DNA from 3 places in the Chromohalobacter sp. HP20-39 genome. Region 2 is predicted to be linked to each of the others. Evidence: riboswitches for the same ligand, from Rfam matches in the RefSeq annotation. Region 2 holds a riboswitch; each other region holds the start of a gene.
What was found. Region 2 has a riboswitch for thiamine pyrophosphate ahead of thiC (phosphomethylpyrimidine synthase ThiC). Riboswitches for the same ligand answer to the same signal wherever they lie in the genome.

Region 1 (7,161 bases), on a different contig from region 2:
GTTCGAGGGCGAGGGACAAACACCCGAGGCTATCGGCGCCACGATCGATCAGGTCCCCGACACTGAACAGCCTATCTCGTCGGCGATCGAAACCGACCGCGTTCAACCTGTCATGTAACAACGCCAGTTGGCCGTGTATATCACCGACGATGAAATCGCGGCCGCGCTCATTGGGACCGTGCCGTTGAATCATGCAAACGGCTCCTTATCAACCAACGGAAACACCACACGAATCGCTTAAATATCACGAAAGGTTGGCTTTGCAGAACGCCGAGCAACGTCACGCGCCCCCCCGCCTTCCAGCTCCAGCGCCTTCGCCAGCAACTCATCGACGCTAGCACGCGGATGCGCACCGGCCATTTCGACGCTCTCGAAATCACTCGCCTCGCATTCCGGGCACTTTGCTTCCAGCGGCCGCCGTGTTGCCTTGATGAATACTTCGACCTGACAAGCGCGACAGCGATAGAGGCGCCTATGGGGCATGGACATGACAAACTCCGCAGGACAAAACAATCTACCTAGCATAGAACAGGATATCGCGCTGTGCGCTATTGCATTCAAGTGCCTGACTCAGTGATAAAGCCGCAACCCGACTCGCGTCACCCGATTACCTTCCACCGCATTGACGACCCAGTGAAAGCCGTGCCAATCGACATCGTCCCCCACCACAGGATGACCACCGACGCGCAGCGAGACGAACTCACCCAAGGTCATGTGCTGCTCACCGGCACTCAATGTCAGGCCATAGGCATCCGCCACATCGCTCATGACGGCTTCCCCGTCCAACGTGAAGGTGCCGAAGAAAGCACGCTCACGCTTGAGCGTGGCATCTCCGTTGAACAAGCGATTGAGTGCTGGCAGGTCCTCGCTACGCCCGATGACGCAAATGACATCACCCAGCTTCAACCGCGTACTGCCCTTGGCATGCAGCATGGTGTGCTTGCGAAACAGGCCGGAAATCAAGGCGCCCGACGGGAAGCGCAGCAAGCGAATGGGCACGTCCTCGAGCGCTTCGTTCTCGACCTTATAGACGAACATTTCATAATCGTTTTCCGGCAACACTCCTAGCGGACCGCGGCGATTGGGCGTCGTGCCGGCCGGCACCTCGACCCGCATCCAGCGCGCCACCCGCGCCAGGGAGGCCCCCTGCATCAACAATGACATCAGCACGACGAAGAAGGCGACGTTGAAATACAGCGTCGCATTCTCGACCCCGGCGATCACCGGAAAGATGGCCAGTACGATGGGCACCGCCCCACGCAGCCCCACCCAGGAAATGAAACCGAGCTCCCGCCAACGGAAGTTGAAGAATGGCTTGAGCGAAACCAGAACGGCCAACGGGCGCGCCACGAAAATCAGGCCCAACGCCAAGGCGGCACCCGGTATGGCGTAATCGATCATTTCGCTGGGCGTCACCAACAGCCCCAGCACCAAGAAAAGCCCGATCTGACTCAGCCACGCCAAGCCATCGTGGACCGGCAGAATATGCGTGAGATGCCGCCCAGGCTGGTTGCCGATCATCAAGCCCGCTAGATAAATCGCCAAGAAGCCACTGCCACCGGCCGCGCTGGTCAAGCCGAAGATGAAAAAGCCCGACGCCAGCGCCAGCAGCGAATAGAGCCCCGACGCCAGGTCTAGCCAGCGCAGCAACTTGGCAGCCAGCCAGCCACCCCCGACCCCGAACAGCAAGCCCAACCCGAACTGCGAGACGAACGTTACCAGGGTGTGCACGACACCGCTGGCACCGTTTACCAGCACTTCGGCCAGAGTGATAGTCAAGAAGATCGCCATCGGATCGTTAGTGCCCGACTCGATCTCCAGCGTCGCCCCCACCCGCTCGTTGAGCGTCACGCCCTGCCCGCTGAGCATCGAAAATACTGCAGCGGCATCCGTCGACCCGACAATGGCACCCACCAGCAAGCCTTCCACCAAGGAAAGGTTGAATATCCAGGTCGCCAACAGGCCAACGAGCCCGCTGGTCACGAAGACTCCCAGTGTCGCCAGGCACAGCGCCGGCTTGAGACCCACGCGGAACGTCTTGAGCCGCGTGCGCAAGCCACCATCGAGGAGGATCATCGCCAGCGCCAGGTGTCCAATCAGGTAGGCCAGCGAATAGTCATCGAACTCGATGCCCAGCACACCTTCCTCGCCGGCCATCATGCCCAACCCCAGGAACAACACCAGCAGCGGCACGCCGATGCGTGACGAAACACGGCTCGCCACGATACTCAGCGCGATTAGAAATCCCGAAAACAAAAAAAGGCTGTTGATGGTATCCACGACTAACGACTATCTCCCTGAATTCAAGGACCTAGTATGCCATGTCCCGGTGCATCATGCTGTCACCTACATCAACCAATGTGGATGCGATTGCACGACACGCCAATCTATATCGCCCTGCAATCGCATGGCCCAGATCAGCGCCCGCATCCCCTGGCGATATGTGCCCAGCGCGACATCCGGCGACTGTCGCCGGTAGCCGGTGACGAAGGCATCCCGTTCGGCAGGCTCCGTGATCAACAGCTCGGCCACACACAAATCAAACTCGAGCGGCGCCCACACCAGTGCCTCCCAGTCACTCCATAACCATCCGGTAGCGCCATACAGGAATTGATCGGCACGCAAATCGGGCAGACACCACACGGCGCGCGACGGGATGGGGAAATCAGGCAGTGCCTGCCAATCGGCACAGCCAGGATGGTGTTTTAAAAAATCGCGCGCGCGTCGCGGCCATTGCGATAGCGGCCAGACCGTTTCCAGAGGATGCCCCCAGCCCGAGACGGTTTCGCGATGCAGGTAGCCCAACTGGCTACCCAACAGTTCGGCGAAGACTTCTCCCATTCGCGCCGACACGCCCTCGCTCCAGGGCAAACTCCAGAGCGGCGTCTGATGCAATGCGCCCAGATACGTCAAGGGTAATGGCGGCAACGGCAAATACGTCGGCAAGGCCCCCACCAGTCGCGTTATTGCCTCAGGGCAACGCCAGCGATCGAAACCGAAGAGCCGATTGACCCCCTGCCAGAACGGATCCTGGGCGGGATGCGTTCGCGCCAGCTTGAGCAGTTGCGGCGCCTCATCGCGCGTTCGCCACAACCAGTTGGCGCTGTCATCCCAGGCCAATGGCAACGGGGCAAGAGCATGACCGGTAAAGACCTCGACGCGATGCGTCAGTGCGGGATCGGGATACATGCGTGCTCCTGGCTGCCCAAGCGATAGCGAGGCGACCACCCAGCACGTCTGGGCAGTCGCCGTCGCATCAGGATACAATAACCCTCTCTGGATAGGGGTGCCCATCAAGGAATGGGCTGAGAGCGCCACACGCAACCCTGGAACCTGATCCGGTTAACACCGGCGGAGGAAAGACCAGAGCGTGCCGTCGGCACGTCCTTCGCCCCATTCATGGAGCCTTGATGACGTCCCTCGGTTTTTCGCTGTCCCAGGCGAGGCTCGCCTTTTCGGGGCAATGGCTGTTCGATGGCCTTGCAGCCGACTTTACCCCTGGTAGCTGGACGGGGCTGCTCGGCCGCAGCGGCAGCGGCAAGAGCTCCTTGCTGCGCATGATCGCTGCCCTCCCGATCCCCGACACCCATGACTTGACCCTCACCACCACCGATAAGCGCCCATTGGCCGGCCGCTTGGCATGGATGGCTCAGCAAGACCAGTTACTTCCCTGGCGCAAGGTCATCGACAACGTCCTGCTCGGCCCCGCGCTGCGCGGTCGCCCCACGGCGGCGCAACATCAACGCGCCCAGGACCTGCTCGGCGACGTCGGTCTCGGCGACAAAGCCGAGCAGTGGCCCAAGACGTTATCCGGGGGGGAGCGTCAACGCGTCGCGCTGGCCCGCACGCTCTTCGAAGACGCCCCCGTAGTCTTGATGGACGAACCGTTTTCTGCCGTCGACGCGATCACTCGCCTGGAACTTCATGAGCTAGCCGCGCGCCTGCTGGCCGGTCGCACCGTATTATTGGTCACGCACGACCCGCTCGAAGCCCTGCGCCTGAGCGATCGCATCCTGATACTCAGCGGTCAGCCGGCATCGTTGAGCGACTTCGACGTCCCCGGCGGACAACGCCCCCGTGCCCTCGAGGCGCCCGATGTCCAGCGCATGCAATCGCAGTTGGTGAATCGTCTCCACGCGCCGCATGGCAATATCGGTGAGGGTGTCGTATGAGTATACTCAAGCGTTTCTGGCCCGCCCTATTGGGGATCATCACCCTACTCGGCCTCTGGCAGTTACTCGTCATCGTCACTGGCGTTCCCGACTATATCCTTCCCGCGCCGCTGACCGTCGTGCAAGCGTTCGCGGCGCACCAGCAACTGTTATGGCATCATGCCGGTATCACGGTCATCGAAATCGTCGCGGGGCTGCTCATCGGATTCATGAGCGGGCTCGGCACGGCCCTGGCCTTGGCTCGTTTTCATGGCTTGCGGCGCACTTTGCTACCAATCTTGTTGATCAGCCAAGCCGTGCCCTTGTTCGCCCTGGCCCCTATTCTCATGCTATGGCTGGGGTATGGCATGACTGCGAAAATCGTCATGGCCACGCTGATCATTTATTTCCCGGTCGCCTCGACATGCTACGACGGCCTGCGCCAGACGCCACAAGGGTGGCTGGACCTGGCCCAGACACTGGGGGCCAACCGTCGACGGCAATTGTTGCGCATTCAGTTGCCCGCCGCCTTGCCATCACTGGCCTCCGGCATGCGCATGGCCGCCAGTGCCGCCCCCATCGGGGCGGTGATCGGCGAATGGGTCGGCTCCAGCCAAGGCCTAGGCTACTTGATGCTCAATGCCAACGCGCGCATGCAGGTCGATCTGATGTTTGCCGCCCTGCTGATCCTCATCACCTTCGGGGTGGCGCTCTACTTTACTACCGATGCGGTGATGCGGCGCCTCATGCCTTGGCATGACGACCGCACCGGCACCACCAACTGACAACGATCATCCGGGGTAGCACCCGCCATCGCATGGCAATGCCCCACACACCGCCTTTTACGGCGATAACGATAACGCCCGCCACACTCAATGGGCGGAGATCCGCAGGAGAACATCACATGCTACGTTTGACTCGACGCCTCATGGGAGCTTGCCTTGCGCTGATGTTGATCATACCCGGCTCGACTTGGGCCGCAGATGACGACAGCACTTCGGAGACGACTTCCCTGAAGGTCATGCTCGACTGGTACACCAACCCGACGCACGCCCCCCTGGTCATCGCCCAGCAACGCGGCTTCTTCGAGCGACATGGGCTCGATGTGGAGCTAATCTCGCCGGCCGACCCTAGTGTCCCCCCCAAGCTGGTCGCCGCCGGCAAGGTGGACTTGGCACTCAGCTACCAGCCTCAGTTGCATCTACAGGTAGACCAAGGCTTGCCGTTGGTACGCGTGGGCACGCTGATCGCGACACCGCTCAATGTCACGCTGGTACGTGCCGACAGCGATATCGAGAGCATGAAAGACCTGGCCGGCAAGACCATTGGCTACTCGGTGGGCGGCGTCGAGAAAGTACTGCTCAATACCATGCTCGAGCACAATGGCGTTGACCCTGAAAGTGTCGAGATGGTCAACGTCAACTTCGCGCTGACACCGGCATTGATCAGCGGCAAGGTCGATGCCATCACCGGCGCATTTCGCAACTTCGAACTGGCACAAATGGCCCAGGAAGGCGTCAAAGGGCGAGCATTCTATATTGAGGAAGAAGGCGTCCCCACCTACGACGAACTGATCTTCATCGCCAATCGCGAGACTCTCGACACACACCGCGATGCCTATGCCCGTTTCATGGCTGCCATCGAAGACGCCACAGCTTGGATCATCAATCACCCCGACGAGGGCTGGAAAGCTTTCAAGGCCTCTGATCCGGCATTGGATACACCGGTCAACAAGAAAGCCTGGTATAACTCCATTCCACGCTTCGCCCTGCGACCCGCCGCCCTTGATGTGCGCCGCTACAAGGCATTCGAGGCGTTTCTCCTCGAGCGCGGCCAGATCAAAGCCAAAAGCCCGGTCTCACGCCTCGCCGTCGACGTGAATCGTCTCTAGAGCGTCTTATCGCCAACGACCTGGAGACCTACCTAGCACTCCAGGTCGTTTTATCTCATTCGCTGGCCAAAAAGTTCGCCACAGCCGTTTGAAATGCTTCAGGGTGTTCGGCGTGCAACCAATGCCCGGCATCAGGCACGGTCTCGACACGTGCCTCCGGTAACACCGCCTCGACCGCCGGCAAAGCGTCATCCTCAACGTAGTCGGAACGCTCGCCACGCAGCACGAGCGTCGGCCCCGTATAGGTGCCTTCCCCATCCGGCACCGCGACGATATGGGCGTAATCATCCTCAATCTCATCGAGTCCCACACGCCACACCAGCGTAGCGTTCTCGCTGCGGACCAGGTTGGTCGCCAGAAACTGCCGTATCGCCGGAGTCTCGACGAAATTCGCCATGATCCGGTCGGCTTCCTTGCGGTCCGAAGGCGGTTGCCGTTCGACCGCGCGCATGGCCTTGAAAATCGCCTCATGGCCGTGCTGGTAAGCAATCGGCGCGATATCAGCCACGATCAAGCGCGCGACACGCTGAGGCGCCTGGCGCGCCAAGGTGATGGCGACCTTGCCTCCCATCGAGTGGCCCAGCAGGTCGCAACTGTCGACAGAAAGACGATCCAGCAGGACTTCGACATCCGCCGCCTGGGCGGCATAGCTCATGCCTGCCACATGCGGAGATTTTCCATGGTTACGCAGATCGACGGCGATTACGCGGCGGCTTTCCTGCCAACGCTTGATATGCGAGCGCCAGTTATCGGCGCTTCCGAATAGGCCGTGCAACACCACCAGCGGGCGCCCGGCGCCGCCAGTATCGACATGATGTAATTCCACAATGTGCCTCGTCAGCCATTCAAATCATGTCGGCATGATACCAGAGGCATCTCAGGCATTGCGTCCCGACACCCGTTCAGAGGCATCGGCGACATGCGCCAGATGACGCGTCAACGCCCCCAACAGCACACCATACAACGGCAGGAAGAAGGCCAAGCTGACGCTCAGCTTGATGGCATAATCGACCCAGGCGATTTCGACCCAGTGCGCGCTCATGAACGCATCGGGCCCATTCCAGAAGGCGATAGCAAAAAACGCAAAGGTATCGGCCAGATTGCCCAATAGCGTCGAGA
Region 2 (7,161 bases):
GCATCTCGACGAAGAAGGCTGGCGCGCTCTGGCTGAAGGGCAAGACCTCGGCCTGACCGCCGTCGAATTTCAGTTGCTCAAGGTCATGATGCACGCTCCGGGTCGGATTTTCTCCCGTGACCAGTTGATGGATCACATGTATCGCGATCACCGCATCGTCTCCGAACGCACCGTGGACAGCCACGTCAAGAAATTACGCCGCAAGATCGCCGACGCCTATCCCGAGCGTGACATCATCCGCTCCGTCTATAGCGTCGGGTACAAGTACCAGCCTAACGCTTGAATCTCCCTGCACCGGCACAATAAAAAGCCACCCGCCTCGAAAGACGGGTGGCTTTTGCATACCTGATCGGACGGCGCCTCGGCGACGCCGCCAATCGATAGCTTACCAGTCAGCGCGATGACCGATCTTCGGTTGATCCTGCGTAGCGCTGGGCAGGTCGGTCTGCTTGGTGTTGTGCACTGAAATATAGTGCTGGGCCTTGGCGATGGCCACACTGTCCGCACCCGAGGTATCGAGCTCGCGAAAGCTCACGGATGCCTGATCGGCACTCTGGCTGGTCTGCAGCGCTTCGTGATTGACCTGTAACGCTTCGTGGGAAGCGACGCTGGCCTGAGCGGCAACCGGCAGAGCGGCGAGTGCGACGGCGGCAATAAGAGTACGTACTTGCATGATGGATCTCCTTGCGTGTTCATGTTCGCTTGCGAACGTTGAGCAAACTATATAGCTAGCTAACAATAAACGCAATAACAGATCTAACAATCGCTCCTATAGCCGAAAGCTATGTGGTTCTAAAAAGCATATTCCAGTTATTTTTCCTGCTTGAAGTGCTGCATGCGAGATTACAAGCACATCCTTACCAATGCCTCTAAAGCCCAGAAAAGGGCATATTTATCCTTTAAGTCCTAATATTTTTCGTAATCGAAACCTGCTGACGATCCCTGATCAGGCGCGGTTGTATCCATCGCGCAATGAGCACTGAGGTGACGACCGCGGGATCTTCAGGCTTACCGTCACGGGCGCTGCATCAGCACCACATCGTTACGCGGAAACGTCACCGTCAGCCCGTGCTGTTCGGCGAGGTAGTCAAAGCTGCGCTTGGCGAAGAAGCAGACATGCGTCGAATCACGCATGTAACGCCAGCGAGTAAGGTCAGTGACGCCATCGCTGCGCTGGGTCATGATGCCCAGCCAGCCGCCGCGCCGCAGTCGTGCGATCAAGTCGGCCAATACCTGCCCTGGCGCATGCAGATGTTCGATCACCTCACTGGCGGTGATAACGTCATAATTCCGTTCCAAGCGTTCGGGAAACGGCGCATAGAAAGGATCGAAGACCGTCATGCGATGACCGGCCTCCTCCAGCATGACCGACAAGGTCGGCCCTGGCCCGCAACCGAAGTCGAGCCCTTGTGAAGCAGGTGGCAGGCGTGCCAGCAAGGGATCACACAAGCGTGCCAGGAAGCGGCGATAGCCTAGATCGTCAGGCGAATTCTCATGGAGATCGTAAACCGCGCGCTCTTCCTTGGCCGAGGGGCGCTCCCCAGGCGCGACAAAGATCAAGCCGCAAACCGGGCAGCGATAATAGGTGCGTGGCGGCGCTCCTGGCGAGGGCACGCTTTGGGACGCCGCGCACAGGGGGCATGCTGGCATAATCGCTGGCGATGTTGCTCGTTCTGTCATTGAGCCTCGCATGACTTCTCACATGGATTTACCCGGCGGGCGAGCATTTCACCGGCAGGCACTCTCGTGACACGCACTTGCGCATCTTTAGACTGGATACAGACCACCTCGAGCGTGCATGATGTCCTTCCCCCTTGGGGCCGACCGTCACTTTTTTGGACAATCCGCCATGCTCAATGCCATCGACCATTTGGTGGTAAACGTCACCGACCTCGAGCGCAGCATCGATTTCTACACACGTGTGCTGGGGCTCGAGGCACGTTACCACGATGCGACACGCATCGATCTCTACCTGGACGATTTCGCCTTGCGCTTGCACGTCACCCAGGCAACCGCCGACAAAACGCACCCTGCCGTGCCGGGCAATCAGACCATGGGCTTTCGCAGCTCACTATCCCTGGCAGAGGTGGAGGCGCACCTGGAAGCACTCGGAGTGCCGCTGGATAAAGGACCGGCTGAACATCGTGCCGCCGATACGCTTTACGTACGCGATCCGGATGGCAACCTGATCGAGATTTCACGACCCAGGCGCCGCTGACCTGACAAAAAGGGCGTCGATATTGTACGCACGTGCGGACAGGCATACGCCGCACGATCTGTATAATACGGTCCCTATCGTCCGCCGTAACCGATGATGCCATGAGTTCGATGTCCGAAGACGTTTCTTCTCCTTTACGCGCACGCGCCATCGCCCTGCTGTGGCGCACTCTGGCACGCTTGACACCGCGCCGGCTGTGGCAACTGGCGCGTTTGATCGGTCCGCTGATTCTCGCCTTCAGCCGCCGCGAACGTGACGTGACGCGCACCAATCTCAGGCACGTCTATCCGGATATGCCAGCACGTCAGCAACGGCGCCTGACGCGGGACAGCCTGACGCACTCCTCGGCGACCATGCTCGAGCTGGGCTTTGCCTGGATGGCTACACCGAAGCGCGTCGAGGATTCGATCCGCGCCGTGCATGGCCGCGAACTGCTCGATGATGCCCGCGCCCAGGGACGTGGCGTCATCGTCCTGGCACCGCATTACGGAAATTGGGAAGTGCTCAACTTCTGGCTTTCCAGCCACTTTCCGTTCACCGCCATGTACGAGCCTCCCAAGATCGACGCACTCGATCCGGTGATCCGGCATGGCCGCGAACGCATGGGAGCCCAACTGGTCCCTACCAATCCTCGCGGTGTCGCCTCACTGCTCAAGGCACTCAAGCGCTGCGAGGCAGTCGGGATCCTCCCCGATCAGGAGCCAAACTGGGGCAGCGGCGTGTTCGCCGACTTCTTCCAGCGCCCGGCCTACACTGCCACCTTGCTACCCAAGCTCGTGGCGCGTACCGAGGCCCGTGTCGTCACCGGCGTAGCGCAACGCCTGCCTCACGGGAGGGGCTTCGCGCTGCACTTCCTCGCCGCCGACGAACGCGTCTACTCGAGCGACGAGGTACTATCCGCCACCGGGGTCAATGCCAGCGTGGAGCATGCCATCGCCCTGGAACCCGCTCAGTATCAATGGGAATACAAGCGCTTTCGCAAGACCCGCCAGGAAGCTGCCAAGCGGCCCGATTTCAAGCGCTATCGACTCTACTAGGCGTCAGGGCGAATCGTTGATTGTTGTCTACACTGCTCCAGAGGATTTCTCGAGGAGTCGTGCATGATCGTTCACCACGCTACCCAGACGCTGAAACGAAGCGCCCCAGCGCTTGCGAGCCTATGGCTGAGCGCCATGTTGATCGTCTCCGGCCAGGCCCAAGCGCTGACGTCAGTGGAGGTTGCCGGCAATGCTGAACGGGCCAATGTGCCCGATGGTGCCACGCTCGATAAACGAGTCTCGTTGCGCGCGCCCCGCTTGATCAGTTTCGGCCCCGAAGGCGAAATGTTCATCGGCTCCCGGGCAGGGCGCCTGTATCGCCTGCAACCGCCTTATGATCGAGTCGATGCGGAGATCCCGCTGTCCGGTTACCCGCACAGCGCCGTGGTGCATGAAGGCTACTTGTACGTAGCGACCACCGATCGTCTCTATCGCACTGCGTATTCGCCGGGACAGGACGTCACAGAGATGGATTTCGAGGGCGTCGCCGACTTGCCCGGCGGGGGTGGCCACGCCTCGCGCTCGCTATCCGTGGGACCCGATGGCAGGCTCTATGTCGCGCTCGGCATTCAAGGCAACTGCTCGGCGCAACGCATCACCATGGACACGGCTTTCGAGGACCGGCGAGGCGGGGTAATGGCGCTCGATTCCTCGCGCGAGACGCCTGAATGGACGCCCTACGTCAGCGGACTGCGCAACCCCATCGGCATGGCCTGGAGCCCCGAAGGGACGCTGTATCTCAACAACAACGGCCCCGACCACTGGGGCTACGAGGTGCCGCCGGAATTACTGGTACGCGCCGAGACCGACAGCTTCCACGGCATGCCGTGGTATCAATGGAATGAGGGCGAGTGGCAACGCGATGAATGCATCGACTCGGCGCCGCCCGCCGGGCGTGACACGCTCGCGCCACCAGTGGCGACGTTTGCCGCTCGTAGCGCTCCCATCGGCCTGACCTTTCTGCCTGATGACAATCCCTGGCAGGTGGATATGGTCACCGCCATCCATGGCAGCTGGGCCACGCAAACAGCCGGGGGTCGCACTACCCGCCGGCCGCCAAAGATCGTCGGCATTAGACTCGAGGACGACGGCCGCCAGGGACAGGTGATCGACCTGGTCAGCGGTTTCCAGGCGGAGAATGGCGAACGCTGGGCGCGCCCCGCCGGTATCGCCTACCGCGACGGCGCGCTTTATTTCACCGCCGACGAAGGCGATACCGGGTTGTATCGCCTGACGCCCTGATCCGAGAAATCCTAGCGCTTGTCCAGATGCGCCTGGCGCGCGGCGACCTCGGCGAGCCCCGACCAATCCTTGTCGCCATCGCCGTTGGCGAGGGCGTCGAGTAGACGGTCGCGGACCGCGCTGCCCAATGGCAAGGCGACGCTTTGCTCATCACCCGCGCTCAAGGCCAGCCCGACATCCTTGTGACCCAGACGCATCGTGAACCCGGCGGGTTCGAAGCGCGCTTCGGCGATCATCTTGCCGTAGCCCTGATAAGCCGGCGAGGCGAACAACGTATTGGTGACGATATCCAGAAAATCGCTGGCCTCGATGCCGTACGCGCGCGTTAGTGTCGAAGCCTCGGCCATCGATTCGATGGCACTGGCGAGCATGAAATTGGCGGCGATCTTCGCCACATTGGCACGCTCGGGTGATTCACCCAACGGCCAGACAGCCTGACCCATGGCGTCGAGCACGGGTCTGACCCGCTCGAGTTGTGCCGGGTCGCCGGCAGCGATGATATTGAGCTTGCCCGCCGCCGCGACGTCCGGACGCCCCAGCACCGGCGCGGCGACATAGCCTACGCCCAGGCGTTCGTGAAGCGCCGCCATGCCACGGGCGAAAGCCACCGACACCGTGGCCATGTTGATGTGAACACTGCCCTTCTTCATCGCCTCGATGGCCTTGCTTTCCACCAGCACCTGATGCGCGGCTTGATCGTCGGCCAACATGCTCACCAGCACCTCACATCGCGCCGCGTCGGCCGGTGTCTTGGCGATCTTGGCGCCCTGTTCGGCGAGCGCTTCGGCCGCCTCGGGGGAGCGATTCCATACCGTGACCTCATGCCCCGCCTCGAGTAACTGCTGCGCCATGCCACGCCCCATGGCGCCCAGGCCAATGAATCCAACTTTCATGTTCAACGCTCCTTTGCTTTGTTTTCCCTGGGACATTAGCACGCAAACGAGGATTTGACGTCCCTCTGGTCCGTACATCGCACAGGGATTTCATTCGGGCAATACCTTGCTAGACTCTAGACGACAGCTTGACGGGGTGCCGGTGGAACCGGCTGAGATCGTCCTGCGCTCGCCATCAAGGCGGACGCCACGACGGATCCCGACGAACCTGATCCGGCTAGTACCGGCGTAGGGATCAAGCGGGGGCGCAACACCTGAAGATGCATTCACCGTTGCTCACCTCTCCCGCCTACGCTGTGCGCCGGCCTGACTTGCGTCATGACCTGGAGCACATATGACATCACCGCAATTTCTTTCCGACACCGCCCGCGTCGACGAGGCCGCCATTCAGGCGCTACCCGGCTCGCGCAAGATATACGTGGAAGGCTCACGTGCGGACATCCGTGTGCCCTTTCGCGAGATATCGCTATCGCCGACCCGCACCTCCGGCCAGGATGAGAAAAACCCGCCGTTGCTGGTCTACGACACCTCAGGTCCCTACACCGATCCTGAGGCGAAAATCGACCTGCGCAAGGGGCTCCCCGAGTTACGCCGCCGTTGGATCGATACGCGTGGCGACACCGAATGCCTCGACGGCCCTACTTCCGAATACGGTCGGCGCCGCGCCAACGACCCCATGCTCGCCCCGTTACGCTTCGAGCTGACCCGCACACCGCGACGCGCCAAATCGGGTAACAACGTGACCCAGCTACACTACGCTCGACAGGGCATCATCACACCCGAGATGGAGTTCATCGCCATCCGCGAGAATCAGCGCCGCCAGGCCCTCTCTACAGCGTACTCAGGCAACCAGGAAGTCGAGCGCATCCTCGGCCAGCAGCATCCCGGTCAAGGCTTCGGCGCACGCCTCCCGGAGGAGATTACTCCGGAGTTCGTGCGCGATGAGGTGGCCGCAGGGCGGGCGATCATCCCCTGCAACATCAACCATCCGGAAACCGAACCGATGATCATCGGCCGCAACTTCCTGGTGAAAATCAACGGTAACCTGGGCAACTCGGCAGTGAGTTCGGCCATCGAGGACGAGGTCGACAAGATGACCTGGGGCATCCGTTGGGGCGCGGACACCATCATGGACCTGTCCACCGGCGCCAACATTCACGAAACCCGTGAGTGGATCATCCGCAACGCCCCGGTGCCCATCGGCACCGTGCCCATCTACCAAGCCCTTGAGAAGGTCGGCGGCGTCGCCGAAGATCTGACCTGGGAGATTTTCCGCGACACTCTGATCGAACAGGCCGAACAGGGTGTGGATTACTTCACCATTCATGCCGGTGTCTTGCTGCGCTACGTGCCGCTCACCGCCGAGCGCGTCACCGGTATCGTTTCCCGAGGCGGCTCGATCATGGCCAAATGGTGTCTCTACCACCATGAAGAGAGTTTCCTCTACACCCATTTCGAGGATATCTGCGAGATCTGTAAGCGCTATGACGTGGCGTTCTCGCTGGGCGATGGCCTACGCCCCGGCTCGGTGGCCGACGCCAACGACGCAGCCCAGTTCGCCGAACTCGAAACCCTGGGCGAGTTGACCAAAATTGCCTGGAAGCACGACGTTCAGGTGATGATCGAAGGGCCCGGCCACGTACCGATGCAATTGATCAAGGAGAACATGGATAAGCAGCTCTCGGAGTGCGACGAGGCCCCCTTCTACACCCTAGGTCCTCTGACCACCGACATTGCGCCGGGCTATGACCACATCACCTCCGGTATCGGC
Region 3 (7,161 bases), on a different contig from region 2:
ATGCTGGCCTACGTGGTCGACTCGACGGCGGCGCCCATCAGCGTGCTGATCCCGATCTCGACCTGGGCGGTCTTCTTCGGCGCCTTGCTCGAGAGCAACGGCGTGGCGGAGGATGGCCAGGGGGTGTGGACCTACATCCAGGCTATTCCCTTCATGTTCTACCCGTGGGTCGCGGTGATCCTGGTGCCGCTTTTCATCTTCCGCTGGATTCCTGCCTTCGGCCCGATGAAGAAGGCCGAGCAGCGTGCCGAAAAGCAAGGGCAGTGCGTGCCTCCCGGCGCTGAACACATCGATGACGAGATTGCCCACCTCGAAGCGGACACCCATGCGAAAGGCAGCATCTGGTCCTTTCTGTTGCCCATGGCGTCGTTGGCCTTCTTTACCTGGTGGTTCGATCTCGATTTCCTGATGGGCATCTTCGTGACCCTGGCCGGGATGATCGTGGCCTTCATCGGGTTCAAGAAGCTGTCGCCCAGCGAGACGTTCGATAACATTCTGGAAGGCTTCAAGTCGATGCTGGATGCACTGGCGGTGCTGGTCGCTGCTTTCCTGTTCAATGAGGTCAATACGTCGCTAGGGCTCGCCGACTATGTCATCACCACGGTCGAGCCACTGGTCAGCGCGCAAATGCTGCCGTTCGTCATCTTTACCGTGATGGGCTTCGTCTCCTTCGCCACCGGGTCCAACTGGGGCGTGTTCGTGATCATCCTGCCGATCGTCGCCGTGCTGGGCCAGAATCTGGGGGCCGACATGACCCTGGTGATCGGCGCCACGCTCTCCGCCAGCACCTTCGGCAGCCACGCGTGCTTCTACTCCGATGCCACGGTGCTGACCGCTCAAGCTAGCGGCTGCACACCGTTCCAGCATGCCTTTACCCAGCTGCCTTATGCGGCCCTGGCGGGCTGTATTGCCGCCGCAGGCTACCTGGTATTGGGGTATATGTGATGACTGATTCTAGAAAGTACGCCATGCACGACGATGCGTGTTGCAATTTCTGGGCCTCTACGCTCGCCGAGCAGCCGACATCGCGCCCGCGCCTGTCCGGGAAGGTACAGGCCGACGTCGTCATCGTCGGCGCCGGCTTCACCGGGCTGTGGACTGCCTATTACCTGAAGCGGCTTGCCCCCGCGCTGGAGATCGTCGTGCTCGAGGCGGAACGCGTCGGCCATGGCGCCTCCGGGCGCAACGGTGGTTGGGTGGTAGGCAATCTGGCCGGCCTGGAGCGGCATATCGGGGGCTTGCCACTGCAAGAGCGGCGCGAGTGTTGTGGCGTGGTCGCCGATAACGTCGACGAGATCGGCCGGGTGCTCGCACGCGAGGGGATCGCCGCCGATTTCAACAAGGGCGGCGCGATCTATGCGGCAGCGCGCTACCGGGATCAGATCGCCATCCAGCGCGATTACCTCCACCACCTCCATGAACTCGGCCATAGCGAGGAGGATTGCCACTGGCTCGATGCCGAACAATTGGCGGAGAAGGCCCGCTTTCGCGACGGCTACGGTGGTATCTACCATCGTCAAGTCGCCACGCTGAACCCGGCCAAGCTGGTGGCGGGCCTGGCTGAGCTCGTCGAACGTCTCGGCGTCACGATCCACGAGCACAGCCGCGCCACTTACCTGGGTCGACACGAAGTGAGCACTCACGAGGGGAGCGTCGAGGCACCGACGGTCGTGTGTGCCACCGAGGGTTACGCCGATCGCTTTCATGACTTCAAGCGCCATGTGATTCCGGTGCAGAGTCTGGTGATCGCCACCGAGCCGCTTTCAGATGCCACGTGGCAAGCGGTCGGGATGTCCGAACGCCTCGCCTTCTCCGACGCCAGCCGGTTGATCAATTACGGTCATCGCACCGCCGACGGGCGCATCGTTTTCGGCGCCCGCGGCAACTATCGTCTCGGCGCCCGGCCCAAGGCCGGCCAGGCCATCGGCGACGAGGCGATTCGTATGCGGCGGGATCTGCTGGTCGATCTTCTGCCCGCGCTGGAAGGGGTCAGGATCGACTACGGCTGGGGCGGCTCGCTGGGCTTGTCGCGCAATTTCCGACCACATGCGATTTTCGACCATAACAGCGGTCTTGCCACGGCCGGCGGCTATGCCGGTGAAGGCGTGGCCGCCTCGCATTTATTCGGGCGTACATTAGCGGACATGATCCTGGGCCGCGATACCCACCTGGCGCGGATGCCGTGGGCCTTTACCAACGCGAGTCATCGGCAGTTGATCAAACGCTGGGAAGCCGAGCCGTTGCGCTGGCTCGCCGCACAAGCGATCACCTACAGCTACGCTGGAGAAGAGTCATTGATGCGTCGTGGCAAGTCGGTACCGCTGCTCAAGCGATCACTCAAGCGGGTGAACGATTACTTCGCCTCGATCATCGAATGATCGCCGAGCTGCTATCCAACCCCCTTGCGCTGCACGATGACTTCGAGACCCATGAGATCGAGTACATCCAGAACTTTCTGGAGCTGCAGCGTCGGTTTACCCCGCTCCAGGTCAACGATGAAGCGATTTCCGGTGCCGGCCAGCCCGGCCAAGTCGGTCTGTAGCAATGATTGTTCGGCACGCGCCTGGCGTACCAGCTTGCCGAGGTCTTCGCTGTGACGAATGCGGTCGCCAAATGTTTTGGATGGGGGGGAGTCGGCCATTTACGTTCCTGATCTATAATTACCGTTCGGTAAGTGTAGCGTCATATATCGTGACTTTCAGCATTATAATTACTGAGCGGTAATTTATGACGCCACGAGAGGCTTGATGGCCGGTTAGTGACCGAACGGTAATTTTTAGTGGCTTTACGCTTGTCAATCTCCCACGCGCCGGAAGGAGAATAGCTCGGCCAGTGAGTGCTCTCGGCCTTCGATCAGGGCGCGTAGCAGGTCGGCGCCTATCATGCTGTAGCTGATGCCGTTGCCACCGTAGGCCATGGCGAAGTGGATGCGATCACCGTATTGCGGGTGAGGGCCGAAGAAGGGCAGGCCATCATCGGTTTCGGCAAAGGTGCCGCCCCAGGAAAACGTGGGATTGAGTGATAGATGAGGGAATAGCGTTTCCACTTGCTCGATCAAGGTTTCAGCCTTTTGGCCTACGCGTTGATCACGCTTGGCGGGGATATCGATATCGTCGTCCTCGCCACCGACCATTAGCCGGCCATCGCCGGTGGTGCGCATGTAGAGGTAAGGGCGCGCGGATTCCCAGACCAGTGTCGAGGCGAGTTCGCCCAGCACGTCTGCTGCGATGGGGTCGGTGATAAAGGCATAACTGCTGCGGTTGATGGCGACGTTGTCATCGAGCCAGGTTTGCGCTTCATAGCCTGCGGCGACGATGAGATGCTGACAGGCGAGTGAGTGGCCGCTGGTAGTGGTGAGCGTGACGCCGCGTGCGTGCGGCGTGACGTTGTCGACTTCGGTGCGGTCATACACCCGTCCGCCCGCATCGAGTACGCGGTCGAGCAGTTTGTAGGCCATACGGTAAGGGTCGAGGCGCGCGGCGAGATGCGTCAGGATCGCCCCGGGAGCGCTGAAGCTGAAGCGTTCCGAGATGGCTTCCTGGGGTAGCCAATCGGCGGCAAAGCCGTACCGACGGCGCATCTTCCATTCGCGATAGAGACTATCGACATCGCTTTCGTCGCTGGCGTAATACAGGCTGCTTTGCATGGCGAAATCGACATCGCCGAGAGCGTCGGCTAGGCCCTTGAGGCGTTCGATGGCCTGTGCGCAAGCGCGATAGGCCAGCACGGCATCGGCCTCGCCGTAGCGTGCGGCAAGATCGGTCATGTGGGTATCGATCTCGTATTGAATCAGCGCGGTGCTGGCCGCCGAACTGCCCCAGCCCACATCACGGCGCTCCAGCACGATGACATCATGTCCATGCTGAGCCAATTCATCGGCGATCAAGGCGCCGGTGATACCGCCCCCGATGATGGCGACCTCGCAGGTCAAGTCCTGGTCGAGCTTGGGAAAGGCCTGTAGCAGTCCGTTCTTGACTGCCCAGAAAGGATAGCCGCTTTTGAGGTCCATACAGGCTCCGTGAGCAAGGAAAGGCGATCCTCGTAAGATAGACGCGAATGACGTGGTGGGTTGGACTATCGCTGTATTACGCAAAGTTGGCGCCTTCTCTCGCCCGAGCACGAGAGGAAAATCTTTCTATCTCATGAGAAAGCATGGTTTAGCTTGGCAGCCATCTGGGCCACTTCGACCACATCAAGGCTTAACGCCAACTCCTGGCTCTTTAGACCTTCTATCGGCATCCAGCGTGCCTCCAGAGCATCATCGCCGGCAACGGGGTCGCCAGAAATCCATTGGCACAAGACCGCTATAAGCACAAAGTGCTGTTTAATTATTCCGGCGTCATCCCAGGCGCTGAGCGATATTAGAACGCTCCTGCTGTGATTTCGCCTCGTGTGCCTCAGGACTGACCCTCTCCCGTGCGGTTGTTGAAAAAACAACCTCCGGTTGGCTAGTGTGTCTAGCGTGCTTGACGGGGTGCCGGACGACCGGCTGAGAGGTGCAAGGCCCATGGGCCTGGCTAGTGCATCGACCCGTTGAACCTGATCCGGGGAATGCCTGCGTATGCAGGCGGGTACTGGCGTAGGGAATCAAGCGAGTCAATGACAACACACCCGCTTACCTCTCCTGGTCTCCGGATCCTCTACTTGCCAACGACCGGAGACGATCATGGGCTATAGTTTCAACGATCTAAAAAACGCGTGCGCGGCCGATTGGCAGGCGTACATCCAGCACGATTTCGTGCGCCGATTGGGCGCCGGTACGCTCGAGTCGGACGCTTTTCGCTATTATCTCCAGCAGGACTATCTGTTCATTCAGCATTTTGCGCGGGCGTATGCATTGGCGATCTATAAAAGCCGCAATATGGCAGATCTGCGCCAAGCCTTTGACAGTCTCAAGGCCATCATTGATACCGAGCTGACGCTGCATGTCGACTACTGCCGGCAATGGGGGATCACCGATCATGACTTGGCTCGGTTGCCAGAAGACCGGGCCACCATGGCCTACACGCGCTACGTGCTCGATGCCGGCAACCGGGGCGATTTACTCGACATGCACGTGGCACTCGCTCCGTGTCTGGTGGGTTATGGCGAAATCGCCAATACTCTCAACAGCGACCCCACGACGGTTCGCGATGCCAATCCCTACGATGCCTGGATCGCAATGTACGAAAGCGACGCGTTCCAGAGCGCCATGCGCAGCGAAATCGCATGGCTGGATGAACGACTGGCCGACGTGACCGAGCAGCGCTTTGACGAGCTCGCCGGTGTTTTTCGAGATGCGACCCGTCTTGAAATCGACTTCTGGCAAATGGGGCTCGACTGGCAAGTCAGCCAATAATCAGATCAGTCCATGTCACGGCTCATGTTGGCGATCAGCCCCTTGCGGTCGACGATGCAAGCGCTGCCGGCGCTGTTGAATCAGCATGATACTCCCGATCAGGGCGGCGATGACGCCGGCACTGGCGCCGACGCTCATCGCCCAGCGTGGTCCGGCGTGATCGGCGAGCCAGCCGACGACGGGGGCGCCAAGCGGCGTGCCGCCCATGGTGATCGCCATGCGTAATGCCATTACTCGGCCGCGCATTGTTGGTTCCGTCGAGAGCTGAATCAGTGCGTTGGACGCGGTCATGAAGGTCAGTGCCGCCAGGCCCGTCAGCATCAGGGCGGCGGCGAAGAGGTATGCGTTGGGGGCGAGCGCCGCCAGACCGCAGCAGACACCGAATCCCAGAGTAGAGCAACACAGCAGTCGCATATGCGGGCGCTCGCGCTTGGCGGCCAATAGCGCGCCCGCGACCGAACCGACGGCCAAGGATGAGGTCAGGAAGCCGTACAGGCTCGCTTCGCCGTGAAACGCCTTCACCGACATGGTGGAAATATAGACCGCGAAGTTGAAGCCGAAGGTGCCGATCATGAAGAGCATCAGCAAGATGGCTTTCAACTCGGGGCGCCGCCAGACATAACGGAAGCCTTCCGTCAGTCCGCCGGCGTTATGCCTTGGCCGAGCGACGGGGAGCAGTTCGTCGAGCCGCAGTAGACATAGCGACCCGAGCACGGCGGCGAATGAGGCCGCATTGATCATGAAGACCCAGCCGCTGCCGACGGCGGCGATCAACAATCCGGCAACGGCGGGGCCGATCATCCGTGCAGCGTTGAAGGAGGTCGAATTGAGGGCCACTGCGTTGGAGAGATGCTTTTCGCCGACCAGGTCGTTGACGAAGGTCTGACGAGCGGGGGCGTCGAAGGCCGTGACGCAGCCGAGCCCCAAGGCGAAGACATAGACCTGCCAAAGTGTCACTACGCCGGTGAGGGTGACCAGCCCCAGCCCTATTGCCAATAGTCCAAGCAATGCCTGAGTGAGAAGGATCAGCCGGCGGCGGTCGAAATGGTCGGCGGCATAGCCGGTCAGCGGGAGCAGCAGCAATTGCGGGCCGAACTGCAAGGCGATGGTGATGCCCACGGCACTGGCATCGTGATCGGTGAGCACGGTCAGTACCAGCCAGTCCTGTGCGATGCGCTGCATCCAAGTGCCGATATTGGAGACCAGGGCGCCGATAGCCCACACTCGGTAATTGTAAAAACGTAGCGAGCGAAAAAGGCGGGTATCGCTCATGCCATGCGTGGCGGCTGGTTGACGACGTGAGCGCTATTGGTCGAGTTGCGGTGCATGAGCATCTCGGGTCAGGTGAAAGGGGCCAGGGTGGCGGCGTTAATACCTTACTTACCGTTGTACCACGGCCTGGCCTCACGCATGATTCAGACCATGGTGGCAACGCCCCCGATTCAATATTTTTGAGACAAGAGAACATCATGCCGCAATATGCCGTAGTGGCCTACGATTACACCGATGTCGAGGCGCTGGATCGCCGTCTGGCCAATCGCGATGCGCATCTGAACGGCGTGTGCCAGCTCGCCCGTGAGGGCTGTTTCCTTAGCGGCGGGGCGATTCTGGATGACAACGGCAAGATGATGGGTTCCAGCGTGCACTTCCAGTTCGCCGACCGCCATGCGCTGGAGGCGTGGCTTGAGACGGAACCCTACATGACCGGTCGTGTGTGGGAGCGCGTCGATATTCGCGAAGTCAAACTGTTCGACCCGAGCGCTTGAGCGAGACCATGTCCGATAGTCCGCTACCGCTTGCCGCCGTGCGCGAAACGCTCGAAG

Region 1: another riboswitch for thiamine pyrophosphate. It lies ahead of RVY79_RS09180 (ABC transporter ATP-binding protein); the one in region 2 lies ahead of thiC (phosphomethylpyrimidine synthase ThiC).
Region 3: another riboswitch for thiamine pyrophosphate. It lies ahead of tenA (thiaminase II); the one in region 2 lies ahead of thiC (phosphomethylpyrimidine synthase ThiC).

The regions. Positions count from the first base shown of each region.
Region 1 covers NZ_JAWHTP010000003.1:529,247-536,407, reverse strand. The annotation lists gene RVY79_RS09200 (metallophosphoesterase) at 1-193, opposite strand, end outside; gene RVY79_RS09195 (hypothetical protein) at 238-489, opposite strand; gene RVY79_RS09190 (potassium/proton antiporter) at 571-2,280, opposite strand; gene RVY79_RS09185 (hypothetical protein) at 2,347-3,189, opposite strand; TPP riboswitch at 3,273-3,377, shown strand; gene RVY79_RS09180 (ABC transporter ATP-binding protein) at 3,411-4,172, shown strand; gene RVY79_RS09175 (ABC transporter permease) at 4,169-4,936, shown strand; gene RVY79_RS09170 (ABC transporter substrate-binding protein) at 5,056-6,042, shown strand; gene RVY79_RS09165 (alpha/beta fold hydrolase) at 6,098-6,868, opposite strand; gene RVY79_RS09160 (7-cyano-7-deazaguanine/7-aminomethyl-7-deazaguanine transporter) at 6,920-7,161, opposite strand, start outside.
Region 2 covers NZ_JAWHTP010000004.1:81,120-88,280, reverse strand. The annotation lists gene RVY79_RS10005 (response regulator) at 1-283, shown strand, start outside; gene RVY79_RS10000 (hypothetical protein) at 386-673, opposite strand; gene RVY79_RS09995 (class I SAM-dependent methyltransferase) at 1,015-1,614, opposite strand; gene RVY79_RS09990 (VOC family protein) at 1,799-2,218, shown strand; gene RVY79_RS09985 (lysophospholipid acyltransferase family protein) at 2,320-3,255, shown strand; gene RVY79_RS09980 (sugar dehydrogenase) at 3,319-4,497, shown strand; gene RVY79_RS09975 (NAD(P)-dependent oxidoreductase) at 4,509-5,426, opposite strand; TPP riboswitch at 5,513-5,642, shown strand; gene thiC (phosphomethylpyrimidine synthase ThiC) at 5,725-7,161, shown strand, end outside.
Region 3 covers NZ_JAWHTP010000005.1:169,528-176,688, forward strand. The annotation lists gene RVY79_RS12265 (Na+/H+ antiporter NhaC family protein) at 1-945, shown strand, start outside; gene RVY79_RS12270 (FAD-binding oxidoreductase) at 945-2,378, shown strand; gene RVY79_RS12275 (helix-turn-helix transcriptional regulator) at 2,390-2,641, opposite strand; gene RVY79_RS12280 (FAD-dependent oxidoreductase) at 2,795-4,009, opposite strand; TPP riboswitch at 4,461-4,584, shown strand; gene tenA (thiaminase II) at 4,667-5,338, shown strand; gene RVY79_RS12290 (MFS transporter) at 5,354-6,610, opposite strand; gene RVY79_RS12295 (YciI family protein) at 6,808-7,104, shown strand; gene RVY79_RS12300 (hypothetical protein) at 7,113-7,161, shown strand, end outside.